DNA from 4 places in the Pelomonas dachongensis genome. Region 3 is predicted to be linked to each of the others. Evidence: predicted binding sites of a transcription regulator. Region 3 holds the regulator's gene; each other region holds the start of a gene.
What was found. Region 3 encodes LexA, which represses DNA repair genes until DNA is damaged. Its sites were predicted from a motif close to ACTGTATNNNNATACAGT; they were not measured.

Region 1: a site for LexA is predicted at 1,794-1,811, ahead of imuA (translesion DNA synthesis-associated protein ImuA). Genes of this name have one in related genera too.
Region 2: a site for LexA is predicted at 4,913-4,930, ahead of ACG02S_RS03635 (putative DNA modification/repair radical SAM protein). Genes of this name have one in related genera too.
Region 4: a site for LexA is predicted at 4,722-4,739, ahead of imuA (translesion DNA synthesis-associated protein ImuA). Genes of this name have one in related genera too.

Annotation. Positions count from the first base shown of each region.
Region 1 covers NZ_JBIGHY010000019.1:8,714-15,912, reverse strand. Annotated here, with positions in the region: gene ACG02S_RS25415 (Y-family DNA polymerase) at 1-927, opposite strand, end outside; gene imuA (translesion DNA synthesis-associated protein ImuA) at 851-1,744, opposite strand; gene ACG02S_RS25405 (SOS response-associated peptidase family protein) at 1,944-2,909, shown strand; gene ACG02S_RS25400 (zinc-finger-containing protein) at 2,930-3,580, shown strand; gene ACG02S_RS25395 (thermonuclease family protein) at 3,663-4,247, opposite strand; gene ACG02S_RS25390 (hypothetical protein) at 4,367-4,966, opposite strand; gene ACG02S_RS25385 (hypothetical protein) at 5,003-5,428, opposite strand; gene ACG02S_RS25380 (hypothetical protein) at 5,449-5,907, opposite strand; gene ACG02S_RS25375 (helix-turn-helix domain-containing protein) at 5,974-6,270, shown strand; gene ACG02S_RS25370 (hypothetical protein) at 6,950-7,199, shown strand, end outside.
Region 2 covers NZ_JBIGHY010000001.1:752,669-759,867, reverse strand. Annotated here, with positions in the region: gene ACG02S_RS03655 (GntR family transcriptional regulator) at 1-124, opposite strand, end outside; gene ACG02S_RS03650 (glucosamine kinase nucleotide-binding domain-containing protein) at 121-1,026, opposite strand; gene ACG02S_RS03645 (ATP-binding protein) at 1,195-2,658, shown strand; gene ACG02S_RS03640 (TIGR03915 family putative DNA repair protein) at 2,898-3,653, opposite strand; gene ACG02S_RS03635 (putative DNA modification/repair radical SAM protein) at 3,650-4,906, opposite strand; gene ACG02S_RS03630 (catalase) at 5,033-7,117, shown strand.
Region 3 covers NZ_JBIGHY010000002.1:39,829-47,027, reverse strand. Annotated here, with positions in the region: gene ACG02S_RS05010 (ATP-binding cassette domain-containing protein) at 1-332, shown strand, start outside; gene ACG02S_RS05005 (DUF1304 domain-containing protein) at 351-713, opposite strand; gene ACG02S_RS05000 (MarR family winged helix-turn-helix transcriptional regulator) at 834-1,316, shown strand; gene ACG02S_RS04995 (organic hydroperoxide resistance protein) at 1,358-1,792, shown strand; gene ACG02S_RS04990 (asparaginase) at 1,799-2,734, opposite strand; gene lexA (transcriptional repressor LexA) at 2,806-3,477, shown strand; partial or broken gene ACG02S_RS04980 (group II intron maturase-specific domain-containing protein) at 3,610-4,182, opposite strand; RNA gene ssrA (transfer-messenger RNA) at 4,645-5,017, opposite strand; gene ACG02S_RS04970 (HAD-IA family hydrolase) at 5,031-5,717, opposite strand; gene ubiG (bifunctional 2-polyprenyl-6-hydroxyphenol methylase/3-demethylubiquinol 3-O-methyltransferase UbiG) at 5,699-6,403, opposite strand; gene ompA (outer membrane protein OmpA) at 6,481-7,137, opposite strand.
Region 4 covers NZ_JBIGHY010000019.1:42,454-49,652, reverse strand. Annotated here, with positions in the region: gene ACG02S_RS25565 (error-prone DNA polymerase) at 1-2,611, opposite strand, end outside; gene ACG02S_RS25560 (Y-family DNA polymerase) at 2,621-3,937, opposite strand; gene imuA (translesion DNA synthesis-associated protein ImuA) at 3,867-4,706, opposite strand; gene ACG02S_RS25550 (SOS response-associated peptidase family protein) at 4,866-5,831, shown strand; gene ACG02S_RS25545 (zinc-finger-containing protein) at 5,848-6,501, shown strand; gene ACG02S_RS25540 (helix-turn-helix domain-containing protein) at 6,513-6,815, opposite strand; gene ACG02S_RS25535 (transposase) at 6,767-7,199, shown strand, end outside.

The sequences.
Region 1 (7,199 bases), on a different contig from region 3:
TTCGAGGACGAGATACAGCGATTCACCCGAACCCATGCTCTCCGGCAGCAGCGATGCGCTTTGCTCGGTGAGGGCTTGGACGCCGATCGCATCGATCTGCAGCTCACCGACTGGCGCCAGCAGCTCCTGCTTGGCTAGGTGCTCGGCCAGCAACCTCACGAAGTGTTCCAGGTCTCGCAGCACCTCGGCCGAGCGGATCGTCACTTCGCCGCCGTCCCCTGCGTCCTTGGCACGCATCGAATCATGAATCCAGCGGAACCGAAAGCCCACGGCACCGGCATGCCTGGAGGCCAGCCAGCCGCACATCTGCATGAGCAAGGGCCGCGCGTACATCAGCAGTGCCGGCGCGTGGTCCTCACGGGCAGGCAGCTCGATCCGAGCCGAGAAATCCTCCGGGATCGTCTCGTACCTGAAGACCTCGGCACGCTGTCCGTAGGCCTGGTCCAGGGTGGCGAGCAATGCGGTCCCGAACCGGCGGCTGACCTGCGCGCGCGGCAGCCGGCGCAGTTCACCGAGCAAGGTGATGCCCGCACAGGACAGCGTTTCCTCATGGGAAACGGCGGCGGTCAAGGCAGCTAGCGGTAACTCGTCCATCACAGGCAGCAGCAGGCGGCGCCCCAGGTCGAGCACCCCGCATCGCGCCATCACGAGGGCCGCCATCGCCGTCGGCGCCCACCCGATGCCGACGACGCCCAGGTCTGGCGCTTCCGCACTGACGCGCTCCTTCAGGGATTCCAGCCCCTTGAACAGCCGCAGGCTAGATTCCACTTCCATCGCGACGGCGCAGCCCTCCACGACAGCCACGCGGGGCGTGAACTGCAGTGACCACAGCACCAGGCCGCGCACGCCGTCAGAGGCTGGCGACGCGCTCGAGGACTTCTCGGGTGAGATCGCTGGGATCGAGGTAAGCAGAACGACCCACAACAACGTGGTTCTCCTTGGTTGGCGTCAGGGCGCTGGGCCGGCGCGTGCGAGGGGTCAGGACGTGTTCGATGCCGCCAGGCACCGAGCTCAGCTGCAGTGGCACCTCCTGAGCCGGCCCCCTGCGCTTCACGATCTGCACTTCGATCTGCCAGTCCACCAATGGCCTGGACACGATGCGAAGCGGAGCCGGCGAGGGATCATGGCGGGCGACCAGGGGCCTGCAGATGAAGACCAGGCCTTCGCAGGCCTGCGCCAGCACCTGCAGACGCCTGAGCTGCTCCGGCCGGGCTTGCGGCATCCATGCCACGACGGCGGCAGCGGCATTGGCCCTGAGCAACTGTTCCGTCGCCCAAAGCCGTTGCGACGGCGCCGCTGCCGCCACCCACTTGAGCTGCTGCTCGTCGATCCCGAGGTGCCGCAGGCCGGGCAGGTGCGGGGGCTTGGGTGGACCCACGACCACAACGGCCCGGCCCCCGGTGAGTAGCGGGCGCAGCGAAGGCCCGATGAGGCGCCATTCCTGGACCGACGGTTGGGGCTGCAGGATCTCGATCAGGCAGCCGCAGGGCCAGCCTCCTTCAGGGATCTCCGCGTCCAGCGCCGCAAAACCGGTGCTGACGGCCGTCGTCCTCGCGTGGCCCAGTTGGTCCGCCCGCCAGACCGAATCGATCAGCGCGTCGGGAAGATGGCAGGCTGGCCCGGCAGCGTTCTGTGCAGGCGCAGGCAGCGCGACGGGCTCGAGGGCCGCGTCGTGCTTTTCGCAGGCAACAGAAGGACTTTGCAGCGAGGACAGCAAGTCCTCCTGCACCGGGTGGGCAGACATGGGGATGTGGCGTCAGCGGGGTTGGCGCGGCTCAAGCTTGTGTTGAAAGACTGTTTATTTATACAGTACACCACAAGGCGGCACGCGTCCAGCAGGCGGGCCACCGACACGGGTGCAGGCGGTCGTCCGTCACGTCACGCGCCCTCCGTGCATTGATGTGCGATAACGGCGTCTCCCCATCAGCAGGGACAGTTCATCCATGTGCTACTCAGCCCAAGTTCGCGCCAACTACCGTGACTACGTCCGCCTGTTCGGCGCCCACCTCAGCATCAAGGAGTTCGTCCAGCTCTTCTTCAACCGACAGGAGGCGAAGCTGAAGGTTCCGAAGGCCGTGGAAGCGGCGTTCGAGGGTGAGGCCACCACGCCCGAGGAGCAGGAGGTTAAGCGCCTCATCGAGGCCTTCATGGCCGACCGGGCGATGACGTTGGAGAAGGAGTTGTTTGCTCAGCGCAAGCGTCTGGCCGATGCCGAGCGCATCGCAGAGACGAACCCCAAGCCGGCCAAGACCGTGCTGGACAGTCTGCGTATCGCGCCGTCGAAGATTTCCAAGGCGCGGCTGGATCTGGAGGATCTGCGCAGAACGGATCTGCGTGATCGCGACTCGCGCATCTTCCCTGGCGTGTATGCGCCCGTGATGGTCGTCCGCGACGGCAAGCGCGTCGTGCTGCCCATGCGTTACCAGTGCCGGCCCGCCGGTCGGCCGGCCGCGTATGACATCGAATACCCCGGGACCTACAACGCCCGCCGCGACAACCTGGAACGGTTCTGGAAAGGCCAGTTCGGCTACACGCACGGCATCCTGCTGGTGGACACGTTCTACGAGAACGTCAAGCGCCACGACATGGAGCATCGCCCGCTCGGGCCCGACGAGAAGCCTGAGAACGTGATCCTTCAGTTCCAGCCCAATCCGCCGGAGCTGATGTACATCGCGTGCCTGTGGTCGCATTGGACGAAGGACGGCGAACCGGACTTGCTGTCCTTCGCGGCCATCACCGACGAGCCCCCGCCGGAGGTGCGGGATGCGGGGCACGACCGCATGATCATTCGCATCAAGCCTGAGCACGTGGATGCCTGGCTGAACCCGGATCCGAAGAACCTCAAGGCCCTGTACGACATCTTTGATGACCGCGCGCCGGCCTACTACGAGCATCGCCTGGCTGCGTAGCGAAGCGAAGGCGCAATCGCATGAGCAAGCCGATGAAGGGTGCCCCAGGCCAGATGGGCCTGGGCGGCTTCGGCGACGGAAGCGTCGTCAAGCTGGACGGCGGAAAGCGCATGCGGCTCGACGACCGGGTGGACTTCTGGCCGGGATCCCAGACCTGGAAGACCGTCGTTGACGGTCCCGATGGCCCGGCCAACGGCATCGGCTTCACCAGCCTGCTGGACTACCTGAAACGGACCCGTGAAGCGGAAGGCCGGCCCGTGGCCGGGCCAGTGGCTCTCGCTTCAGACCGGACCGTGATCTGCAACTACTGCGGCAGGCACGCGGACCTGCATGGTGGCCTTGACGTGTACCCAGACCGCAGGGATCTCGCGCAGCGGCAGTTTTGGGTGTGCTGGAGTTGCGATGCGTGGGTCGGGTGCATGAAGGAATCCGACGAACCTTTTGGCGAGTTGGCCGACGAAGCGCTACGCGCCGCGCGCATCGCCGCACACAAGGCATTCGACCCGATCTGGGAGCAGGGGCTGATGACCAAGCGCGAGGCCTACGACTGGCTGGCACAGGCGCTGACCATGTCGCGCGAGGAATGCAAGATCGGCCTGATGAAGCTGGAGGACTGCTCGCGTGTAGGTCAAGCGGTGTGGGAGCGCTTCGGCGAGCTGCCGCCAAGCTGACCGCGACTTTCTACCGCAGGTTCAGTTGTGGCGGTTCAGTTCCAGGAACACGAAGCTGCGCACCTTGGGCCAGTAGAGGAGGCTAGTCTTCCGCTCGCGACTTCTCAGGCTCATCTTGCTTCGCCAGCCAGGCATCAATGCGAGGGCCATATGCGGCATAGATTCCAGCCACTGCGGCGAGCGCTGCACACGTCGCGATGGCATAGAACCACCAGCGCATTACTCGCTCGAAGCGAGCACGGTAGTCTTTTGGCGGCTCGAGCCTGTCGAGGGCCCACATCCCACGGCGTTCGAGCTGGGCCTCCATGGACGCCGCTCCATAGCGATCACGCATTGCTGAGGCGTGTTTGTCGAGATAGTTGTGCCAAGCCAGTCCGCGTCGAACCAGCTCCAGATTCACGTTCGTTCCGTCTGGACTGAACACCTCGGCCAGCATGCATCCGTCGCCAGCCTTCCCCTCCGTTTGGACTGTGACGGCTCTGTTGAGAACGGCGGCGGCAAGCGCAGCCTGTGCCTCGTCACCGAAGGTCTGCCCTAGCTCGGGTGCATCAATGTAGGCGAGGCAGAGCTTGTACTCGTGCTGCTGCGCGTCAACCAGCGTCAGGACGTCTCCGCCTGTCACGCTGACCACCCGCCCGTGCAAGACGGTGTCCGCCCAGACAAGCATCGAGAGTGAAACCAGAAGGCAGCACGCTAGAAGCCGAGGGATCCTGGCGCTTGCGTTGACGACGCCAAAACCACCTGCTGAAACTCGAAGTAGACGAAATGGGTGGTGCACCGGCGGTCTCAAGCGGCGAGCTGATGGCGAATCGTCACCAGCGGTACATCAGCGGTCGCCCGCCATGCGTACTCCATGCCTGCCAGTGCCAGCTGAATCTTTCGGTCGACCTCCCGCTCGGGGTCCGGATCGACCTGTGCGCTGAGAACAAACCCGAGCAATCCTGCCACCAGTACGAGTATTAGCGAACAAGGAAGCCAGTGAGCCACTACGAAGGCAGGAAGGGTGTCCGTGTAACCGCCTTGCCCCATGGCGCAAGCCGCCAGCAAAGCGAGGAGCATCCCCCAGCGGCCATAGGCCCGACGGTCGTACGCGGTTGCAATGGCTTGGCTAATCGCGCGAGATTCGCCGGTTGTGCAGTTCCGGACCGCGACGAGGTCGCCGGCAGCAGCATCGTTCGCAGCGCACCACGCAAAAGCCAGTCTCTGGCCTCGGTTCACTGCGATGCCGAGCAGTCCAGCGGTGGACCGCCATTCCCGCCCATCGTCAGCGCGGATCCAGGTCTCGTGGTACCACTCGCCCCGGTAGATCCACGATCGTGTGCCGACCACGTCGCCGGCCGTGAACCAGTATCGGAGTAGGAGGCCGTTGCCAGATTGGAATTCCATGCTTTGAGGTCGTTTGCAGTAATAGACGGCTCTCTCTCAGCCTTGCGAGCCAAGGCTTCGAGCCAGAAGGCGTTCAAGTAGATGGCTGCCCAGCTCACTCGAATAAATCATCAGCGTCACGCTCGGGCTTTCCGCTGCTTGCACGCGGTTCCGCCACCCGGCAATCTGCAGCTCCCGATGGGGGCCGAGAACGCCTACGTAGTTGGGCCCGACGCCTGCAATTCGCATGCGATGGCTCATCCATCCTGTGATCCCGCCCACGGATACGCGATAGCGCAGCCTTGCGCCGCTTATGTCCAGCCATGCGTCGGCACGCACTCGCAGCAGTGAGGCGTGCCATCGCTCCGTAACGTCGAAATGAATCAACCCACTCAGAATCGGTTCGTCATTGGGCACCGCTCCTACGTAGATCGCGGGGTGGAGGGTTCCAGTGCCTTCGGAAAGGCGGAGATCAAAGGACATGTTGTTGGACCCGCCCCGCCTCATCGACGACGGCCACAGAAGTCAAAAAATGGGTCCTCGGCCAGCCAGTTGGGCCGACCGCGACGCCCCGCAGCTTGCGGTTGCGCGAAGCATGCAAACACAAAGGCGAGGATGGGTGAGATGCCAATCACGACCATGGCGGCTCCGGCCGTCAGGGCGGTGGACGTCATTGCATGCCAGCCCATGTAGCAGGCAAGTGCGGCCAGCAGTGTGGTGAGCATCCAGTCCGGCAGGAAAAGAAACAACAGGAGGCTGAAGAGCGCGGAAGTCTTGTAGGCGAGCGCGTCATCGGCTTGTGGCGGCCCTGCATGAGCAAGCTCCAGCGCAAACAGGCTGGAGAACAGCGCCAACCAGGCCAGGATCCTGGCGAGCTTGGTGCGGGCTTGGCGCCGGACGTTGCTGCGGACGCTGGCGAGGCGCGAACCTAGGGTGCGCCATGACGGAAGGTATTCAAGCAAAATGAGTCCTATAGGTTGTAGCCCTAAAGGATACATTCCGACGAAATTGGCGGCTAGAGAGCTGCCATGAAAACCACAGTCAAGTCCAACTTTCCGCGAGCATTGCGTCGGTTACGGCAAGCCCTCGGGCTGGCCCAAGAGGCCTTCGATGTGGTTTCTAGCCGTACGTACATAAGCAGCCTCGAGCGAGGCTTGAAGGACCCTACGGTAGGCAAGGTCGAGCAGTTGGCTGCGGTGATGGCCGTTCATCCGCTGACGCTGCTGGTGCTGGCCTACTCGGATGGTTCCAGCGGACAGGTCGGCAGATTGCTTACGCAGGTTGAACAGGAAGTGCGGGCAGCACTTGCGGCGGAGAACCACTGAGTCGCTCGGCAATGCGTTTTCGATGGGCCTGGTCGGACAAGTGGGTAGGCCTTTTGCTGCGGGGCTTGGGATACCTGGCGGAACGACGGTGCCGACTCAGTGATGTTCCGGTCGGGGAAAAGCGCGATGCACCCAGCGCGCAGGAGATGGCTGCCGCCCGCACCACGCCCTTGCTCGCAGCGGCGACCACGAGCTGCTGGCCGCACGTACGGAGGCAGAAAAGTACATCCTGCTGGCTACGCTCAATTTCGTGGAGTGCGTCACCTTCGTCGAATCGGGCGCTGCAGTCAGGTAGCTTCGCGCCTCGCCCGGGTCAAGGCGGCGTGGCCGGGCTCTCACGATATCCAAATTTCTAATACGGCGCTCCTGTTAGGTCAGTTGGTGACCTATGCGCCGCCTACGCTGAAATCTGATCCCTGGGCCAGCCTGGCCACTGGACTCAGCGCATGCCGGATAGCCAAGCTTGCACCGCTCGCCCACCATCTTCCCGGACCTATGGGGGTAACTCCGAGGTTGAGTGGCGCATTCGTCGCGTCACGTGCCTGGACGCCTTAGACGCCGCGCTTCAGAATGGTCTCAAGGGGAGGACTAGAACAATGCACGTACCTCTTGGCAGGAGTGAGCGTAAGCGTGCGCCGCCGCTATTGATTGGCCTGGGGCGGTTCATAGGCGGCGCGACATGACAGCGCGCCCGGCATCTTTGGATACTCTCCTGGATCTGACGCCTCAACAGCGAAACCTGCTGTTGATGAGGCCGCTGTACCAACTCGAGCTGACGAAGAACAAGTTCTCGGACTCGACCGCCGATGGACGAGGCCTCTTCGAAGGCGTCGACACCCATTACCTCACCCTGGCAGCCCTGACCTACATGATGGAGGGCACGGCGGTCGCTGTGGGGTACACCCTAGAAGAGGTGCTTCATCACCTCG
Region 2 (7,199 bases), on a different contig from region 3:
AGGGCAGCGCCTCATCGGCATGGAACACGCCATCGCGGATGGCCGTCGCCAGGCTCTGCGCCAGCTGCATATACAGCGGCGAGGCGGCGTTGGGGTCGGGCTTGAAGTTGAAGGCAGCACTCATGCGGAGATCGTTTCCTGTTGGATCAGCCACAGCGCGCCGGCCACCGGCTCGCCCTGGGGTTCGACGCGACGGGACTGCAAGGCCGGGCTGAGACGCGGTGCCAAGCGCTGCGCGATGCTGCCGGCCAGCGCCAGCGGCAACGTGGGGTGGAGCGACTCGGCCAGCAGGTCCAGCGCGCGCGCCGCGGTGTCCAGCAGCGCCGCAGCCGCGGGGTCGTTGGCCTCGTTGTCGAACACGAGGCGCGCCAGGCTGGCATAGCCGCCCTGCCCCGCCTGTGCGCAGAAGGCCAGCAGTTGTTCGCGGCTGGCGCCCACGGCGGCGTAAACGTTTTCGGCCAGCGAACCACGCGGGGCGCGACCGTCATAGGCGGCCTGCGCGATCTTCATGGCCTGTTGGCCCAGCCAGGCGCCGCTGCCCTCGTCGCCGATCTGCCAGCCCCAGCCGCCGGTCATGCGACGACTGCCGTCGGCCAGCAGCGCCTCGGCCACAGAGCCGGTGCCCGAGATCAGCAGCGCGCCGGGCTCGCCGCCATGCGCGCCCAGCAGCGCCACCAGGCCGTCAGTGACCAGCGAGAAGCGCGCGACGCCGGGGTCGGCCGCGACAAAGGCCTGCAATTGCGCCGGCACGCCGGTGCCGGACAAGCCCAGGCCCAGCGCGCAGTCGCGCAGTTCCAGCCCCGGCACGCCGGCCTTCTGGATGGCCTCGGCGATGTGCTGCCACGCCTGCTCGGTGCCCTGGTTCAGCGCCGACGCGCCGGACTCGCCGCGGCCGACGATGCGGCCGTCGACATCGGCCACCAGCGCCCGCGTGCTGGTACCGCCACCATCGATGCCCACCCACCAGCGCACGGCGCGGCCGGAGTTGCGGGAGGTCTTCAGGGCGGGGTCTAGAACGAGTGGCATGATCGACGGGCGGGTGTCGATACCACTCTAATACCAACGACCAAGGTCGTCAATTGGTTTTAAACTGGTCTGCGCCAAACTTTCGACTAGGGCTAGTCCCTAGTCGTCGAGGGCGCAGCCCTGGGATCGACAAGAATACCAGTGAGAAACCAACCAGCCAACGCCGTCGTGTTCACTCTGCAACCTGCTGCCAGCCCGGCCCTCGCCGACCTGCTGGGCCGTATCGGCCGCGTCTCGCACCGCCACCCGGCCGCGGCCGACCGGCTGCTGGAAGCCTTGAGCACGCGTGCGTTCGCCGCCGCCGATACCGCTGTCGGCGTGGATGCCCTCTATGCCCGCTTCGGTCTGCTGGAGCCGCGCGGTCACGCACTGGAACTCCTGCCGGCGCTGGAACAGGCCGGCGCGCTGGCGGCAGCCGGCCACTTCCCGGTGCAGGCCGCGCGTGTCTGCGAGGCGCTGGGCCGCATCGCCTACCAGCAGGGCGAGTACCAACTCGCCAGCGAGCAGTGGAGCCGGGCGCTGGACCTGGCCGAGGTCAGCGGCCACCTGCAGACCGGCGTGGCCGCGAGGATCGGCCTGGGCCAGATCCACTACGCCCACGCAGACTGGGCGCGCGGCCTGCGCCAGATGCGCGACGCCGCCGAGCACCTGAAGCTCGCCGGCATGGACGACAGCTACCTGTCCGCCAAGCTGGCACTGAACATCGGCGTCGGCAGCTTCGAGACCGACGACCTGCCCGCGGCGGAGCGTCACTTCAGCCATGGGCTAGCCGCGGCACGGCGCGGCACGCACCGCGTGTTCGAGGCCGAGGCGCACTGGCACCTGGCGCGCGCGGCGTTGGCCCGCCAACGCATGGACTGGGCCGTGGCCGACTGCCGGCTGGCGCTGGACATCGCGGCCCGCCAGGGATACCCCTGGCTGGAGGCCGCCGCCAGCCGCACCTGGACCGAGATCGCGCTGGCCCGCGGCGACAACGCGTCCGCCGTGCGTTCCACGCGCCACGCGCTGGCGCTGGCCCAGCGCATCCAGGCCCGCGCCCAGGCCCGCCAGGCGCACCGCCAACTGGCCGAGCTGCTGCAGGCGGAGGGCGACGCGCCCGGCGCGCTGGAGCACCTCTGGCAACACTTGGCGCTGCAGTCCGAGATCGAGCGCCTTTCTTTGCCCGCGCGCACCACGCTGGCCGCGCCGCCGGCCGAAGAGTCCGGAGCGCCGGTCACGCCAGAAGAGCTGCTACTGCAGCTGTCCGGCCAGCGCCAGCGCCTGGCCGCCGCCACACCGCCCGAGGCATTGGCCGAACTGAAGGCCGCCAGCGTCCGTATCCTGGGCTTGGCACACGTCGTCCGCTGGTCGCTGGCGCCGGGCGGCCTGTCGCCCGACCTGCAGCCGCGCTATGTAGACCTGCTGACCCGGCACGGGGCGCCGCTGGCGCTGCCGGACGCCGCGCTGCACCCCTGCCACGACGAGCTGGCCGGCCTGGCCGGCGCGGCCGAGGCGCGCATCGAGGTGCCGCTGTACGACGGCGCGCAGCTGGCCGGCGCGCTGTGGCTGGTGGACACCCGCGCCACGCGGGCGTGGACGCGGCAGGAGCTGCTGATCGCGAGCCAGCTGGCGTTGCTGTTCGAAAGGACTTGATGCCCCTCGCGCGGTTTTGCCGCGCTGAACGCGGACCAGCGCAGTCTGGGACCGCTCTGCGGCATACGCCGCAGAGCTTCGCCGGGCACACCGCGCCCACCGGGCGCGCTGTGCCCGGGCTCAGCCCCCGAGGGGAGGGCGATTGACCGGGCACCAAGCCCGATCAACATCGCCAGACGGGCCGGCTTGGCTCGGCCCGCATCGATGCACGACCGCCGGGAAGACAAGCAGGACCAGCCTCACACGTCGCGCATGCGGCCCTCTCGCTCGGCGGCATCGCGCACGAGGCCGCTGATCAGCGCAGCCTCCGGCAGGTTGACCCAGTAGCGCACCGGCATCTCCTTCTTCATCGCCGCGACCTTGAGCCGCGCCGGGTTGAAGATGCTGCGGTAGTAGGTCAGCCACAGCGCCTCGCCGGCATCCTCGGCAGGCGCGTCCGCGCGGAGCGCCGGGCCGGCACCGGTCAGGCGGCGGCCGTCCCAGTGCAGGCAGCCGCGTGGCGTCAGAATGGCCCAGGGATGCTGCGCGAACCGGTTCACGAAGAACGGGGCGGCGGCGCGCAGGATGTGATGCTCGGGCTCGAACCAGGCCACATGGCGGCGCCCGCCTGCGGCCTGCTCGTCGGCCACCTCGCGAAAGCGCACGAAGGCGTGCATCTTGTGGATCTCGCGGTCGACCTGGCGCGCCAGCGACTGCAGCCTTCGGCGTTCGGGGTCCAGCACGTCGGCCCACAGGCAGGGCTCACGCTGCAGCCGGCGCGCGAAGGCCAGCAGGCGGGCGTAGCGCGTGTCATCGGCATGCATCGCGACGCGGCGGCCGAGGTCGTTCCAGCCGTCGGGGGAAGTCCATCGCTGAGCGGCGGCCGCGGCTGCGGCGCCGAACAGTGCGGCCTGCGTGCCGACGTCGCTCGTCCAGTCGGCCTCGCCCGCCAGCAACGCAGGGAGCTGTGCAGCGAAGCCGTCCCAGTCGGCCGGGTAGCGCAGCGGCAGGCTCATGCGAACAACACGGCCTGCTGCGGCGGCGCGGGAGGACGGGCGAGTGCAACGACATCGGCCACGCGCGGCCGGTGGTCCACGGCGACGAGGAACGGCAGCGCGCGCTTGGCAGCCGGTCCAAGCGACAGCAAGTCCGCCCGCCGCAGCCGGCGGTGCTGGCGCGCGGCCAGCAGCTTGTCCACTGAGCCCACGCCCAGCCCGGGCACGCGCAGCAGCGATTCGCGCGGCGCCCGGTCCACGTCGAGCGGAAACACGGCCGGGTTGGCCAGCGCCCAGGCCAGCTTGGGGTCGCGCTCCAGCGACAGGAAGCCGGCCTCGGTGACGATCTCGTCCGACGTGAAGCCGTAAAAGCGCATCAGCCAGTCGGCCTGGTAGAGCCGGTGTTCGCGCATCAACGGCGCGGCCTGCGCGGGCAACGCACGGCTGGCGTGCGGGATGGGGCTGTAGGCCGAGTAATAGACACGCTTCAGGCCCTGGCCGGTGTAGAGCCGGCTGGACAGCTGCAGCACGGTGAGGTCGTCGGAGGCGTCGGCGCCGACGATGAGTTGCGTGCTCTGGCCGCCGGGCGCGAATGAGGGCGGCTTGACGGTTGCCGCCGCTGCACCCGGCAGCGCCCGCACGGCCTGGGCCTCGCGCCGGGCCTCCTTCGCCGCCTGCAGCCGCAGGTGGATGCGCGACATCGTGCGCTCGATGCCCACGGCGTCCTTTTCCGGCGCCAGCTGCTTCAGGCTGGTGGCGCTGGGCAGCTCCACGTTGATGGACAACCGGTCCGCATACCGCCCCGCGCGCTCCACCAGTTCGGGCGACGCGTCGGGAATGGTCTTCAGGTGGATGTAGCCGCGGTAGTGCTCCTCTTCCCGCAGCCGCCGCGCCACCTCGATGACCTGCTCCATCGTGTAGTCGGGTGTGCGGATGATGCCGCTGGACAGGAACAGCCCCTCGATGACGTTGCGGCGGTAAAACGACAGCGTCAGCTGCACGACCTCGTCGATGGTGAAGCGCGCGCGCTTCACGTTGCTGGACTTGCGGTTGATGCAGTACAGGCAGTCGTACACGCACCAGTTGGTCAGCAGCACCTTCAGCAGCGACACGCAGCGACCGTCGGGCGTGTAAGCGTGGCAGATGCCGGACCCGGTCGTCGATCCGATGCCTTGGCCATCGCGCGAATGCCGCCCGCCGGCGCCGCTGCTGGCGCACGAGGCGTCGTATTTGGCGGCGTCGGCCAGGATGGCGAGCTTGTCCTGAACTTGCATTCGAATACTGTAATTGCATACAGCCGCTCGAAGTGACCCAAGGTGTATCAGGCACCAAGTCCTACAGCGCCGGGCCGGCCGGCTTCCTAGAGTGCTTCGCACCCCTCGCCATCATCAGGATTCCGCATGCCCAAGCCCTTTCGCCCTTCCCCGTCATCCCCTCCGGTGCAAGTCGGCACGGGCGGTGAGCTGCACCACACCGCCGGCGGTACGCACCCGCCGATGACGACCAACCAGGGCATTCCGGTCACCAACAACCAGACCTCGCTTAAGGCCGGCGCGCGCGGGCCGACGCTGCTGGAAGATTTCATCCTGCGCGAGAAGATCACGCACTTCGACCACGAGCGCATACCCGAGCGCATCGTGCATGCGCGCGGCTCGGCGGCGCACGGCGTGTTTGAGCTACACACCTCGCTGGCCAAGGTCACGACGGCCAAGGTGCTGACCGAGGTGGGCGTGAAGACACCGGTGTTCACGCGGTTCTCGACGGTGGCCGGCGGCGCGGGCTCGGTGGACACGCCGCGTGACGTGCGCGGCTTCGCGGTCAAGTTCTACACGCCCGAGGGCAACTGGGACCTGGTGGGCAACAACATCCCGGTGTTCTTCATCCAGGACGCGATGAAGTTCCCCGATCTCATCCACGCGGTGAAGATGGAGCCCGACCGCGGCTTTCCGCAGGCAGCCAGCGCGCACGACACCTTTTGGGACTTCATCTCGCTGATGCCCGAGAGCATGCACATGGTGATGTGGGCGATGAGCGACCGCACCCTCCCGCGCTCACTGCGCACCATCGAAGGCTTCGGCATCCACAGCTTCCGGCTGCTGGACGCCAAGGGCAAGAGCACCTTCTGCAAGTTCCACTGGCGCCCGGTGTTGGGCCTGCAGAGCACGCTGTGGGACGAAGCCGTGCAGCTGGCCGGCGCCGACCCCGACGCGCACCGCCGCGACCTGTGGACAGCCATCGATGACGGCCGCTTCCCCGCGTGGGACCTGGCCGTGCAGCTGTTCACCGAGGCCGATGCCGCCAAGTTCCCGTTCGATCACCTGGACCCGACCAAGCTGATCCCCGAGGAGCTGGTGCCGCTGCAGGTCATCGGCCGCATGACGCTGAACCGCAACCCGGCCAACCACTTCGCGGAGAACGAGCAGGTAGCCTATTGCCCCGCAAACCTGCCGCCCGGCGTGGACTTCTCCAACGACCCGCTGCTGCAGGGGCGGCTGTTCAGCTACCTGGACACGCAGCTGTCGCGCCTGGGCACGCCCAACTTCGACCAGCTTCCCATCAACGCGCCCAAGTGCCCCTTCCACACGCAGACGCGCGACGGCCACATGCAGACCCGCGTGCCGACCGGCCGCGTGGCCTACGAGCCCAGCAGCCTGCAGCCCGACGCGCCCTACGAGGCGCCGCGCGGCTTTCAGAGCTTCGCCGCGCTGGGTGAGCCCGACTCGAAAGGCCGCATCCGCCCCGAGAGCTTTGCCGACCACTACAGCCAGGCTCGCATGTTCTTCCGCAGCCAGAACGCGCTGGAGCAGGCGCACATGGCATCGGCGCTGGTGTTTGAGCTGAGCAAGGTGGAAACACCGGCTGTGCGCGAGCGCATGGTGGGCCACCTGCGCGTCATCGACGCGGGCCTGGCGCAGCGCGTGGCCTCCGGTCTGGGCATTGCAACCCTGCCGCCCGCCGCGAAGCCTGCGGCGCCGGTACGCGACCTGCCGCCCTCGCCCGCCCTCGGCATCATCGACAAGACGCCGCCGTCGCTGCGGGACCGCTGCGTAGCGCTGGTGTTCAGCGACGACTCCGACGCCAAACGCATCGCAGCGCTCGACAAGGCGCTGCGCAAGGCCGGCGCCAAAGTACAGAAGATCGCTCCACGCATCGGCGGCGCCACGCTGAACGACGGCACGCACCTGCCCGCCGATGCGCGCCTGCACGGCAGTCCCGCCGCGGCGTTTGATGCCGTCGCGCTGGTGCTGTCGTCTGCCGCCGCGCAGCAGCTGGCGCAGGACGACGCGGCAGCCACCTTCGTGCGGCAGGCCTATGGCCACCTGAAGGCCATCGGCCACGACGCCGGCGGCAAGCTGCTGGTGGAAGCGCTGCACCTGGTGGTGGACGACGGCGTGTGCGCGCTGGACAGCAAGGCTCAGGCGTTTGTGGAGGCCGCCGCCACGCGCCAGTGGGACCGCGAGGAGCGTGTGCACCCGCTGCCGTGAGCTGCGGTGGGTCCGCCACCCGCCCGAATCGGGGGGTGGGCCGGGGCGCGTCACGGACCTGTCAAGCGCGCTGCCGAGCATG
Region 3 (7,199 bases):
AGAAGCAGTCGGCTGCTCCGGCGCCGAAAGTCGTCGCAGCGCCCACACCGGCGCCTTCGGCCCCCGTGGACCGCAAGGCCTCAGGCCAGGCGCGCGCGAAAGTCGCCGAGCAGACCCGCCCGCTGCGCAAGGAGATGGAAACCATCGACAAGCGCATGCATGCGCTGGCCGAGGAGCGCGCCGGCATCGAGGCTCAGCTCGCCGAAGGCGCCGCTGCGTCGGCCATCGCCGAGATGGGCAAGCGCCTGAAGGCGATTCATGACCAGCTCGAAGCCGACGAAATGCGCTGGCTGGAGCTGGGCGAGCAGATCGAGGCGATGACCGCCGCCTGACCCCGCCGGTTCTCCTCGTCAGACGGCGAGCACGGCCGCCAGTGCGATGGCGCCCGGCAACGCCTGCACGAACAGAATCTTCTTCGAGGCCGTCGCCGCGCCGAACGCCCCGGCCACGACCACGCAGCCCAGGAAGAACACCAGCCACGGCTTGCCAGCGCCTGCGGTGCCGAGCATCAGCCCGTAGATCAGGCCAGCCGCCAGGAAACCGTTGTAGAGCCCCTGGTTGGCGGCCAGCGCCTTGCTCTGCTCTGCGAAGTCCGCCTTCAGCCCGAAGGCCTTGCGGCCCAACGGCTTGGTCCAGAAGAACATCTCCAGCACCAGGATGTACAGGTGCAGCAGGGCCACCAGGGCCGCCAGCACGGTCGCCACGATCAGCATTGCCTCTCCTCGTCTTGCTTTGTTGGGGGTGGCGCATCCTCGCAGATCGCCCTACGGTCGGTGCCTCCAAAAAGACCATTTAAATGGTGCGCAATTCAATTGTCAGCTATATTAATTCGCATGCCACGCAGCAAGCCCGCCACAAATCAAGCCGCCGACCTGCGCGTGCAGTGGCTGCATCTCGACCGCCAACTGTGCTTCGCGCTATATAGCAGCTCGCTGGCGATGACCAGGCTGTACAAGCCGCTCCTGGCGCCCCTGGGCCTGACGTATCCGCAGTACCTCGTCATGCTGGTGCTCTGGGAGCTGGACGGCCTCAGCGTCAGCCAACTGGGCCAGCGCCTGTCGCTGGATTCCGGCACGCTGACGCCGCTGCTGAAGCGGCTGGAGCAGCAGGCCCTGCTGGAGCGTCGCCGCGCGCAGGACGACGAGCGCCGCGTGGACATCTTCCTGACGCCGGCCGGCCGCAGGCTGCGCGCCCAGGCACTGGACATTCCGGGTCAACTGGCCTGCGCCAGCAATTGCGACCTGGATGAACTGACGACGCTGACGCGTCGCCTGCACGAACTGCGCAGCGGCTTCCTGCAAGCAGCCGGCGAGTGAATCACTTTCCCCACCACCCCGCCCCCACCAAGGAGCCCACCATGGCCATCGAAAAAGCCCTCTACACCGCCACCGCCACCGCCACCGGCGGCCGCGCCGGCACCGCGAAGTCGTCCGACGGCGCCATCGACGTGACGCTGTCTACGCCCAAGGAACTGGGCGGCGCCGGCGGCCCCGGCACCAACCCCGAGCAGCTGTTCGCGGCCGGTTACAGCGCCTGCTTCATCGGCGCGATGAAGGCCGTTGCTGGCAAGCAGAAGATCGCCCTGCCCGCCGAGGTGTCCATCACCAGCGACGTCGCCATCGGCCCGCACGCCAACAAGCCGGGCGCCTTCGGCATCCAGGTCGACATGAAGATCTCGGTGCCGGGCATGGATCGCGCCGCGCTCGAAGCGCTGGTCGCCACCGCCCACGAGGTCTGCCCCTACTCCAACGCCACGCGCGGCAACGTCGACGTCACGCTGACCGTCGTCTGAAGACGCTCAGCGCGCCAGCAGGGCCAGGATCAGCTCGATCCTGGTCTTGACCGGGCTCAACACGCCGGCCGACGGCAACAGTCCGGGCAGGTCCATGACCGGCCCGGCATCGCAACGCGTGCTCCGCACGATGCGTACGCCGCGCGACTCGGCCTCGCGCAAGGCGTGCTCCAGATCAACGCCGAGCGTGCCATTCCCCGTGCCCGCGGCCACGATGCCGTCGACGCCTGCCGCCAGCAGCGCCCGCACGATGCGCCCGTCCGCGCCCGCGTGGTTCATGACGATGTCGACCCGCGGCCAGCTCCCGGCAGGTGCCGCGATGCGCGCCAGCCCCAATGCCTCGCCCGCAGGCCAACGCCCAAGCAGGCGCACGGCGCCCTCCTCCACGCGCGCCACCAACGCGCCGTCCGCCGACTCGAACGCATCCACGCGGTAGCTGTGTGCCTTGCGCACCTGCGTGGCGTCATGCACCCGGCCCGCAAACGCGACCACCACACCCGCCGCGCCCGGCTTCGCCGCGACCTGCACCGCATCGAAGAGGTTTTGCGGACCGTCCGGCACCAACGCCGTGGCCGGCCGCATCGCCGCCGTCAATACGACCGGCTTGTTGGGCGCCAGCACCCGATGCAGGAAGTAGGCCGTTTCCTCCAACGTGTCGGTGCCATGTGTGACGACCACACCCGCCACCTCCGGCCGCGCCAGCTGCTCGTCCACCGCGATGGCCAGCCGCTGCCAGGTCGCAATGTCCATGTCCTTGCTGTCCAGCTGCGCCACCTGATGCGCCTCCAACCGCCGTCCGGCCAGCGCCGGTACGGCAGCCAGCAGATCGTCCACTCGCAACTGCGCCGCCGTGTAGCCGACACCGTCACAGCTGCTGCGCGCCGTGCCGGCAATGGTGCCGCCCGTGCCGAGAATGACGATCAAGGGCTCAAGGGTTTGCAATTTTCGATTCCTGGATAAAAATACAGATACTGGATGCACAACCAGCGCATTCACTTCACCAAAGGCCGCCCGTGCAAGACCGACCCAAGCTTACCGCCCGCCAGCAGCAGATCTTCGACCTGGTCCGCAACGCGATCGAAAGCACCGGCGCACCACCCACGCGCGCCGAAATCGCCGCCGAGCTGGGCTTCAAATCCGCCAATGCGGCGGAGGAGCATTTGCAAGCGCTAGCCCGAAAAGGCATGCTGGAGCTCGTCGGCGGCACCTCGCGGGGCATCCGCCTGAAGTCCGATGCACTGAGTGCTGTCAACCGCGCGCGCCAGTTCAGCCTGCCCATCCCCAGCCTCGCGCAGCTGACGCTGCCGCTGATCGGCCGCGTCGCCGCCGGCGCGCCCATTCTGGCGCAGGAGCATGTGGAACAGACCTACACCGTCGAGCCCAGCCTGTTCAGCAAGAAGCCCGACTACCTGCTGAAGGTCAAGGGCATGAGCATGAAGGACATAGGCATCCTCGACGGCGACCTGCTAGCCGTGCAAACGGCCCGCGAGGCCCGCAGCGGCCAGATCGTCGTCGCCCGGGTCGGCGAGGAAGTCACCGTGAAGCGCTTCCAGCGCGGGCGGGACGGCATCCAGTTGCTGCCCGAGAACGCTGAATTCGAACCCATCGCCGTCACCGAACACGGGGGCGAATTCAGCATCGAAGGGCTGGCCGTGGGATTGATCCGCGGCCAGGGATTCAACTGACATCCCCCCGGGCGGGGTTCAATTTCCCCCGGTGCCATCGAAATCGGGAAAGGGGCGGTCAGACATTCTGACCGAGCCCCTCCCACACCACCCGGCATGCGGGTCCGCACCGGGCGGTTCGAGAGTTTGAGGTCAAGAGAGCCGGGGAAGCCCCAGCCGGTCGAAGTAGCTGATGGTCAGGACCGTCTTGAGTTGCCCGTCGCTGTTTCTCCACCAGCATCGGCTGTTGCTCGCCACCCGCTTTGCCGCAGTGTCCGTGGCGCCAAGAGCTTTGAGCGCCCGGTAGATCGCGTGCGACCCACGCCAGTGTTTGAGCTGGATGGCCCGCAACCGGTGCCGCAGCCACTGGTCTAGCTTGCGCCAGACACTCGGTGTCTGTGCCAACCCGAAGTACGCCTTCCAGCCCAGCATGTAGGGTCGCAGCGCCTGCACCACTTGCGCCATGCTGCGTCCGCCTGAGCGGCCCGTGAGTTCCCGGATGCGCGCCTTGAAGTTGTCCAGCGCCTTGTGGGCCACGGCGCATTTCACTTCGCGCCCCTTGGATACCCACAGCTCGTAGCCCAGGAATTTGCGCCCGAAGGCGCTGCACACGGCACTCTTGGCTTCATTGATCTGAAGCCTCAGCTTGCCGTACAGCGTCCTGAGCCACGCCATCACCCGCTCGCCGGCTCGTCGGCTGCCCACATAGACGTTGCTGTCGGCGGCCGTCCACGCCCGCCGCGCCCTTGTTGGCCTTGACCCGCTTCCAAGCCGCTTGCAGGTTCTCTCTCGTCAGCGCCGCCTCCAGCAGGGTACCCGGCTACTACGACCTCTGCTGAGACCCGCTCCGGCATGGCCGTCGCCCTTTCAGGCACAAGACGAGGCGTCCCCAGGTAAGAACGCACTCCTTCATCGCACAACCGCCGCGCCGCTTCGCCTTGATCACGAGAGCTTCGTGGAATCATGCCCACTCGCCCTGCTCGGCAGCGCCTTCTATGCGGTTCTTGTTCATCGGCTCGCGATTTACGCTCCACGCTTCCTTCCCACGCTCGGTCGCCCTCACGCAGTTGCGCTTCGCTTCGTTCGTCGTGATCAACTTACGACGGGACTTGCACCCGTAAGAGTGCGCCCATGCTGGGCGCACATGAAAAAGGCCCGTGTCACCGACACGGGCCTTTTCGCTCTGGATGGTGGAGCCGGGGGGAATTGAACCCCCGTCCGCAAGCCATCACCGGGCAGATCTACATGCTTAGCCGGCTGATTTGAATCTCACGGTCAACTCGCGCAGTGGCACGCTAGCTTTCCCGCCAGTCACTTGATCTCACGCCCTACCGAGTGACCCGGTCGGACGCCAGCCGATGTGAGTGACTTCTCAGCCTTGCCCCTTGCGGAACTCAGCCCGGCCCATCGGCCTGCCGTTGAGAAGCTCATCCGCAATTAAGCGGCGAGTGCGAACGTAGAGTCGTTTGCAGTTACTTTGTTTCCAGTGGTTTTACGAGCGGACTGGTGCTCGGCATGCCCTACTCCGGATCCGCACCCACGTCGAAACCAGGTCGGCCCCAGAGCTCCGTAGTTTAGGCCACTCCCAGCGCTTTCAAGAGATCGCCAGGCGCATGCAGCGCCAGATCGGCCTCCCAGTGCGCAAATTCGCCACGCGCGCCCAGGTAGCCCCACGCAGCGGCCGCCGTTGCCATGCCGGCGGCGCGCCCGGCGAGGATGTCACGCTCGTCGTCTCCCACGTACAGGCAGACCTCGGGCGGCAGGGACAGGCGTCTTGCGGCCTCCAGAAGCGGCGCCGGGTGGGGCTTCGTGTGCGCAGTCGTGTCACCCCCGACGACGACGGCCGCGCGCAGCCCCAGCGCTGCAACCAGCGGCAATGCAAAACGCTCGGCCTTGTTGGTCACGATGCCCCAGGCCAGACCGGCAGTATTCAGTCCTTGCAGTTCCTCCATCACGCCAGCGAATGGCTGCGTGCTGTCGAACATCAAGCCTTCGTAGCGATCAAGGAAGTCCCGCTTCAATTCGTCGTAGCCCGCCTGGCCCGGCCCCACGTCAAAGGCCTGCGCGAGCATGCCGCGCGCACCGGAGCCGCCATGCGGGCGGTACTGTGCCAGCGGCAGCGGCGCGAGGCCGCGGTCGACACGCATCGCATTGGCTGCGCGAGCCAAGTCCTCGGCGCTGTCGACGAGCGTACCGTCCAGATCGAACAGCACTGCCTGCAAATGACACCAACGAGACGCGATCACAACGGGCGGCGGCAAGCGATCAGGTAGTTGACGTCCGTGTCGGTGCCGAGCGCATAACGCTGCGTCAACGGGTTGTAGGTCAGGCCGCGGCTGGACTGCACATCCAGGCCGGCGTCGCGGCAGAACTGGGCCAGTTCCGATGGCTTCAGGAAGCGCGCGTACTCGTGCGTGCCCTTGGGCAGCATGTTCAACACATACTCCGCGCCGACAATGGCCAGCAGGAAGGACTTGGCGTTGCGGTTCAGCGTGGACAGGAACACCCAGCCGCCCGGCTTCACCAGCGTGGCACAGGCGCGCACGACCGACCCGGGGTCCGGTACGTGTTCCAGCATCTCCATGCACGTGACCACATCGAAGCCGCCTGGCTGCTCGACGGCCAGTGCCTCCACTGCGATCTCGCGGTACTCGACGCCCTCGGTGCCCGCCTCCATCGCATGCAACTCCGCCACACGCAGCGGCTTGGTCGACAGATCGATGCCCAACACCTGCGCTCCTGCCCGCGCCATGGAGTCGCTCAGGATGCCGCCGCCACAGCCCACGTCGACGACGCGCTTGCCGGACAGCGGGCAGAGCTGCTGGATCCAGCTCAGTCGCAATGGATTGATCTGATGCAGCGGCTTGAAGTCGCTCTCAGGGTCCCACCAGCGGTGGGCCAGTTCGCCGAATTTGGCGAGCTCTTGAGGATCGGCGTTGATCGTCATGACGGTCTGAAAATAGAAAAGCCCCGGACGGGCGGGCCGTGCGGGGCTTTGGAGCCAAGCGCCCGAGGGCGCAGAGCTTACTTGTTGCGCGTACCGACGACTTCGATCTCGGTGCGGCGGTTCTTCGCACGGCCTTCGGCAGTCTTGTTGTCAGCCACGGGCTGCTTCTCGCCCTTGCCTTCGGTGTAGACGCGATTCGGCTCGACGCCCTTGCTCACCAGGTAGGCCTTGACGGCTTCCGAGCGGCGGATCGACAGCTTCTGGTTGTAAGCATCGCTGCCCACCGAGTCGGTGTGGCCCACGGCGATGATGACTTCCAGGTTGATGCCCTTGGTCTTGCTGACCAGGTCATCCAGCTTGGCGGTGGCTTCGGGCTTCAGCGTGGCCTTGTCGAAGTCAAAGAAAGCGTCGGCGGCGAAGGTGACCTTCTCGCTGACCGGCGGCGGCGGCGGCGTCACGACCTTCGGGGGAGCCGGCGGAGGCGACGGCGGCGGGGGAGCAACCGGAGCGACCGGCTCGACCTTCGGCGCGGCCTTGATTTCGCCGTCGCAACCCGGAGCTGCCGTGGCAGGCGTCCAGAAGTTGTTGCGCCAGCAATATTCGTTAGTGCCGTTCTTCCAGACCGTACCGTCGGTCGCGCGCCAGTTGTCGATGGTTTGCGCAGATGCCGACGAAGTCGCGGCGGCGATCGCAGCCATCGCAAACAGCGACGCCACGCGATTCAATTTCTTCATGATTCTCCTCTCAAGGAATGCCGCAGTTGCCCTGCGAGAGTCAGTACTCAACCTCTAACCTC
Region 4 (7,199 bases), on a different contig from region 3:
GCCGGCGCAGTGCGGCGGCGTCCCAGACCTGCTGTCGGCGATGGCCGCTGAGGCTGCGCAGCGCGTCGCTCGCTGCGAGCTGCTGCATGTCCAGGTGCTCAAGCCTCGCCAGACGCGCCAGTTCCTCGGCGCTCTCGAAGAAGGTGCCAGCACGGGCAGCGGTGATGCGGTCGGCGGACGCTTCCTTGAATCCCTTCACGAGCCGCAGGCCCAGCCGGACGGCGGGCTGATGCTCGATGTTCTCCAGCGTGCAGTCCCAGTCGCTGTGCAGCACGTCGATGGGCCGCACGTCAACGCCGTGTCGCTTGGCGTCCTGCACCAGTTGGCTGGGTGAATAGAACCCCATGGGCTGTGAGTTCAGGATTGCGCACAGGAACTCGGCCGGGTGATGGCACTTCACCCAGCAGGACGCATAGACCAGGATCGCGAAGCTGGCTGCGTGGCTCTCTGGGAAGCCATAGCTGCTGAAGCCTTTCATCTGCTCGAAGACGTTGCGTGCGAACGCGTCGGTATAGCCGCGCTCCAGCATGCCCTGGATGATCCGCGGCTCGTACTTGTCCAGGCTCCCCGTGCGACGCCAGGCCGCCATCGCACGACGCAGCCCATCGGCCTCGCCGGGCGTGAAGCCCGCGCAGAGGATGGCCAGCTGCATGCACTGTTCCTGGAACAGCGGCACGCCCAATGTTCGTCCCAGGGCCTTCTCGATCTCGGGGCTGGGATAGCTCACGGGCACGCGACCACTGCGGCGATCCAGGTACGGGTGCACCGAGCCGCCCTGGATGGGGCCGGGCCTCACGATGGCCACCTGCACGACCAGGTCATAGAAGCGGCGTGGGCGGTGCCGGGGCAGCATGCTCATCTGCGCGCGGCTCTCCACCTGGAACGTGCCGACGGTGTCGGCCCGGCAGATCATGTCGTAGGTGACCGGATCCTCGGCGGGGATGTCCTGCATCTCCATCATGTGGCCCTTGCGTTGCCCGATCAGGTCCAACGCCTTGCGCAAGGCCGTCAACATGCCCAGGGCCAGCACATCGACTTTGAGCAGGCCCATCAGGTCCAGGTCGTCCTTGTCCCACTGGATGATGCTGCGATCCGGCATGGCAGCGTTTTCGATGGGCACCAGCCGGCTCAACGGCCCGTTGGTCAGCACGAAGCCGCCGGTGTGCTGTCCGAGGTGACGCGGGAAGGACAGCAACTGGCCCGTCAACTCGCGCAGTTGACGCACCAGCAGGCTGTCCTTGTTCAGTCCAGCCTCGGTGATGAGTTCGTCGTTGAGATCCAGCTCCCAGGCGCTGGTGCCGCTGCGCAGCACCTCCATGGCTTCGTCGGCAATGCCGAGTGCCTTGCCGACATCGCGCAGCGTGCTGCGCGGCCGGTAGCTCGCGACGGTGGCTGTCAGCGCCGCGCGATCGCGTCCGTACTTGCGGTAGAGGTACTGGATGACCTCCTCGCGCCGCTCGTGCTCGAAGTCCACATCGATGTCTGGCGGCTCACCGCGTTCCTTGCTGATGAAGCGTTCGAACAGCATCGAGCTGCGCAGCGGATCCACCTCGGTCACTCCCGCGCAGTAGCAGACGACGGAGTTGGCGGCCGAACCTCGGCCCTGGCAGAGGATGCCGCGGCTGCGCGCGAACGCGACGATGTCGTAGACCGTGAGGAAGTAGTGCTCGTACTGCATCTCGGCGATCAGGGCCAGCTCATGCTCGATCTGGGTCTGGGCCTCCGCGGGGATGCCGCTGGGCCAGCGCCGGCCGGCTCCCTCATACACGATGCGCCGAAGGTAGGTCGTTGGCGTCTCGCCCGCAGGCACGACCTCGTCGGGGTACTGGTATTTCAGCTCATCGAGGCTGAAGTCGCAGCGATCGGCAACGCGCAGGGTCTCCAGCATCAGCTCGGGCGGGCAGCGCTCTGCAATGCGCCGGCGCGTGCGCAGGTGCTGCTCGGCGTTCTGGCGCAGCTTCAGCCCGCATGCCGTGATCGGCATGCGCAGCCGGGTGGCAGTGAGCACGTCCTGCAGCGGCTTGCGTGAGCGCACATGCATGTGCACGTCGCCGACCGCGACGATGGGCACGGCCGTGAGTTCGCTGCATTCACGCAGCTTGTGAAGCTGCACCTCGTCGTCAAGACGACGCAACTGCTCCCACCCCAGCCAGCAGCAGCCTGTCCAGTGCCGCAGCAGCCACCGCGCGATGACCTCCATCTGTTCCAGGGTGCAGCGCCGGTCCGGCACCGCGATGACGACGCAGTCGGCGAGCGTGCGGCTGTCGATCTCGGCCAGATCCAGGTAGTAGCTGCCCTTCTCGGAGCGGCGGCGCAGGTGCGTGATGAACTCGCACAGGTTGCCGTAGCCGTTGCGGTTGGTGGCCAGCACGACGAAGCTGAACGGCGTGTCCGAGCGCACCTCGAACTGCGAGCCCACCAGCAGCTTGATGCCGGCCTCCTTGGAGGCCGTGTGCGCCCGCACGATGCCGGCCATGCTGCACTCGTCGGCAATCGCAATGGCGGCATAGCCCAGCGCCTTGGCGCGCTGCACCAGCTCCTCGGGCTTGCTGGCGCCGCGCAGGAAGGTGAAGTTCGAGACGCAGCGCAGCTCGGCATAGGGCGGGATCATGGCCGGACCTCACCCGAAGATGCCGTGCAGGAACCAGCCGACACCATCGTCCAGCTTGGCCTGGAAGATCCACAGCAGGCCGGCATGGCGGGACTCTGCGAGCCAGTAGTCGCGCATCACGAGGCGCCCGGACCCGGCCGCCTCGTCGCGGTCCCACCAGCCGCCTTCGACGCATTGCGGCCCGGCCAGCAGTTGGAGCTCGCCCTGATAAACGGGGCGGTGGTTGCGAACACTGAGCTTCAGCGGCTCCCTCAGCACCCACGTCGGCTGGGGTAGATCGGTGCTCGGCTCTGTCTGCCTGGACAAGGGTTCGGCGGCGGCCTGCCAGTGCGCCATCCACTCCTGTCGGTGGTCCGCGTGCACGACGCAGCGGCGCACGGCGTCAGGCCCAAGGCGCGCAGCCATGCGCTCCAGCACGAGATGCGGCGACTCGGTGACGTCGGTGTCGTCCAGCAGCAGCGAGCCATTGCTGCCTGCCTGGTCGTGGACCTCTTCCGCGCTCAGCATCAGGTCGCCCACCGGCGCGAGGAGCTCGACCTTGGCCAGGTGTTCCGCCAGCAGCCGGCACAGGTGCTCGACGTCCCGACTCGGGTCTGCCGTCCCCACCGTCAAGGCCCCGCCGTCGCCGGCATCGCGCGATCGCATGGCGTCATGGCACCAGCGCAGCGTGAAGGCGGTGGTGCCTGCATGCCGCGCGGCCAGCCACCCGCACATCTGCACCAGCAGCCGGCGTGCACCCTGCAGCAGGGCGGGCGCGTGTTCCACCCGGAATGGCAGCTCCAGCCGCGCGTTGAACTGATCAGGCAGGACTTCCCAGACGTAGCCCTCCGGCTCGTGACCGTAGGCGCGGTCCATCGCCTGCCGCAACTCCTTGCCGAAACGGCGCGCGAGGCCGGCGCGGGGCAAGGCACGCACGTCGCCCAGGGTCCGGCAGCCGGTCTGAGCCAGCGTCGTTGCGTGGGGCCGCACAGCGCTCAAGCTTTCCATGGGCAGCGCGTCAAGGATGTCCTGCAAGGGGCGGCGGATGCCGTCTTCGCGGTGGTTGCGCGCCAGGGCGAGTGCGCCCAGGCTGGTGGGGGCCCAGGCGACCTTCTGGACCGCCAGTTCCTCGGCTTCGGCCACGACGCGGTCGCGCAGCGCACGTTTGCCGCCAAACAGCCGCGTGCTGCCCTGGACCTCCATCAGGACGGCATCCTCGAAGACCGCGACGCGGGGCGTGAATTGCAACGCCCAGGTGGCCACGGCTCGGAGCGCGTCAGGACTTGGAGGACTCGGCGAGTTCGGATCGTTGGCGCACGGCGGCAACAGCAGGGCTGACCACAGCATGGCTCGGCTCGATGGGAGTGAGGCGGCTGGGATAGCGCAGCCTCGGGGTCATGATGCTGGCGAGGCCGCCGGGCATCGACGTCAGGTGCAGCGTCTGCTCCAGCGGCACGCCCTTGCGCTTGAGCACGTCCACGGCGATCTGCCAGTCGGTGGCGACGCGAACCATGACGCGCAGCGGCGCGGCGGACGAGTCCTGTGCGGCGACTTCAGGCCGGCACAGGAAGAGGGGACCCTTGCAGCGGCTTGCCAGCACCTGCAGACGGCGGATCTGCTCCGCGCGCACCAGCGGCAGCCAGGCGATGACGGCGCCGAAACTGCCGGCCTTGACGACTTGTTCGGTGGCCCACAGCCGGTCGCGCGGGGTGTCCACATCGATCCAGACCAGGTGACGCTCGTCGATGCCATCGTGGCGCAGGCCCGGAGCGTGTGGGGACAGCGAGGGGCCAATGAGCGCCACGCTGCGGCCGGCGCGGGTCTGGTGCGCGATGACGGGGGACAGCAGGCGCAGCTCGGCGATGGAGAACTGACTGACCAGGACTTCCGTCAGCGCGCCGCAGGGCCAGCCGCCACCCGGCAGATGGACGTCCAGCTCGGGAAACCCGCTGGACAGCACGTCGGCCACCGGACCCCCCAGCTGATCGCCGCGCCACAGCGCCGCCTCCACCTCGTGAGGCAGGGGCTCATGCGCGCCGAGGGCGGCGTTTTGAGCAGGCGAGGGCAGACCGTGGGGCGGCGACGCCCCAACCAGCCCGGGGGTGGCGGGAAGCATGGAGATGGGCAAAAGACTGTATGCACATACAGTATATGCAAGCGGGTTCGGCGTCCAGTCAGACAAGACGCTGGATCGCGGGAGGAGTTGGCGGCTGCTGGAGCTGCCGGCCGCGCCGTGAGATAACTGCCCCATCCCCCTTGCCAGGAACAGACCGCGATGTGCTATTCAGCTCAGATCCGCGCCGACTACCGTGACTACACGCGGATGTTTGGCGCGCACATCAGCATCAAGGAGTTCGTGCAGGTCTTCTACGGCCGGCAGCAAGCCAAGCTGAAGATCCCCAAGGCCATGGAGGCGGCTTTCGACGGTGAGGCGACCTCGCCTGAAGCGCTGGAAATCCAGCGGCTGATCGCCGCCTACAAGGCCGACCGGACGATGGCGCTGGAGCAGGAGCTGTTCGCGCAGCGCAAGCGCCTGGCGGATGCCGAGCGCATCGTGCAGACCAACCCCAAGCCGGCCACGACCGTGCTGGACAGCCTTCGTATCGCTCCGTCCAAGATCTCCAAGGCCCGGCTGGACCTGGACGATCTCCGTCGCACCGAGCTGCTGGACCGGGACTCGCGCATCTTCCCGGGCGGCTTCGCGCCCGTGATGGTCGTGCGCGACGGCCAGCGCGTCGTCCTGCCCATGCGCTACCAATGCCGGCCCGCAGGCAAGCCGGCCAACTACGACATCAAGTTCCCCGGCACCTACAACGCCCGCCGCGACAACCTGGAAGGCTTCTGGCGGGGCCAGTTCGGGGTCAGCCACGGCATCCTGCTGGTCGACACGTTCTACGAGAACGTCAAGCGGCACGACATGGAACACCGCGCGCTGGCACCGGATGAAAAGCCCGAGAACGTGATCCTGCAGTTCCAGCCCAATCCGCCGGAGCTGATGCTCATCGCCTGCCTCTGGTCGCACTGGAAGCAGGACGGCGAGCCTGACCTGTTGTCATTCGCCGCCATCACCGACGAGCCGCCGGCGGAAGTTGCGGCCGCGGGTCACGACCGGATGATCATCCGCATCAAGCCGGAGCACGTCGACGCCTGGCTGAATCCCGACCCGACCAACCTGAAGGCGCTGTACGAGATCTTCGATGACCGTACGCCGGTGTTCTACGAGCACCGCATTGCCGCATAGGCGTGGAGCCTCCAACGTGGTTGCGTACAGACAAGGTTCCGACGGGCAGGCCGGGCTGGGCGTTTTCGGCGAGGGCAATGTCGTGTCGCTAGACGGCGGCAAGCGGATCCGGATGGATGACAGGGTGGACTTCTGGCCGGGCAACCAGGCTTGGCAGACGATTGCCGACGGGCCGGATGGTCCTGCCACCGGTATCGGCATGACCAGCCTGCTCACCTATCTGAAGCGCATGCGAGAACTGGCAGGACGCCCGGTCCCGTCCCCGCCGCAGCGCGAGTCCGACCGGGACGTGGTCTGCAACTACTGCGGCCAGCGCGCCGAACTCCATGGCGGTCTGGCGGTCTACCCGGACCGCAAGGACCTGCAGGACAGGCAGTTCTGGGTGTGCTGGGCCTGCGATGCGTGGGTTGGTTGCAAGAGCGGCGGAGACGAACCGTTCGGTGACTTGGCCAATGAGGAGCTCCGTGCCGTGCGCACCTCGGCGCACAAGGCCTTCGATCCGGTTTGGAGCCACGGGCTCATGACCAAGCACGAGGCCTACGAATGGCTGTCAAACGCGCTGGGCATTCCTCGTCGGGAGTGCCAGATCGGCCGGATGAAGCTGGAGGACTGCTGCAGAGTCAGCCAAATTGTGTGGGAGAGATTTGGTCAGGTCGCGGGCGACGAGTGATGCGTCTAGCGCTACTCCACTGAGAGGTAGCTTGCCGGAAGCTGTGCCTCGACGGCTGCGAGCAGGGCAGACGGGCGACAGCCAAGGGCTTTCGCGATCTTGAGCAGCACTGTCAAAGATGCCTGGCGCTCCCCGCGCTCAAGGTGTCCCATGAAGCCGCGATCTACACCAGCGACTAACGCCAGTCCCTCCTGGGTAAGGCCGCGTTCCATCCGAAATTCCCGTACTGCCTGGCCGAAAGCTGTGGCTGGAATTGGATCAAAAGATGTTGCACCTGCAGGACGGCCACCAGAGCGCGGCGAGTGATTTGGCATTCCCAGATGCTTTGTCTCTCGCTACAATCGGACCACTGTTTATAAACAGTGCGGAGGTCCGAGAAATGTCGACTTTCATAGGTTCCACAACTGAGACTTGGGTGAGCCGGCCACTATGTCGCCGTTATGCGTACGTTGTGTTCCGAGCCTCGAAGGTGAAGCTCAGAACGGCAATCGAAGAAAACGGACCGACTTGGTGGGCGCTTGGAACGCTCAACGACGGAGGCTCAGAGTTCCTCGGGGCCTGGAAAAACGCCGATGGAAACGCCGGACTACCGCCCGATGTGTTCGGTCAGTTGTGCGAGCGCGGGGTGCTTTCGATACGGTTCTGCATCGGGAACATCGGTGGCGCCGAGATGGTGTTTAGAGAGACCCTTCGGCATG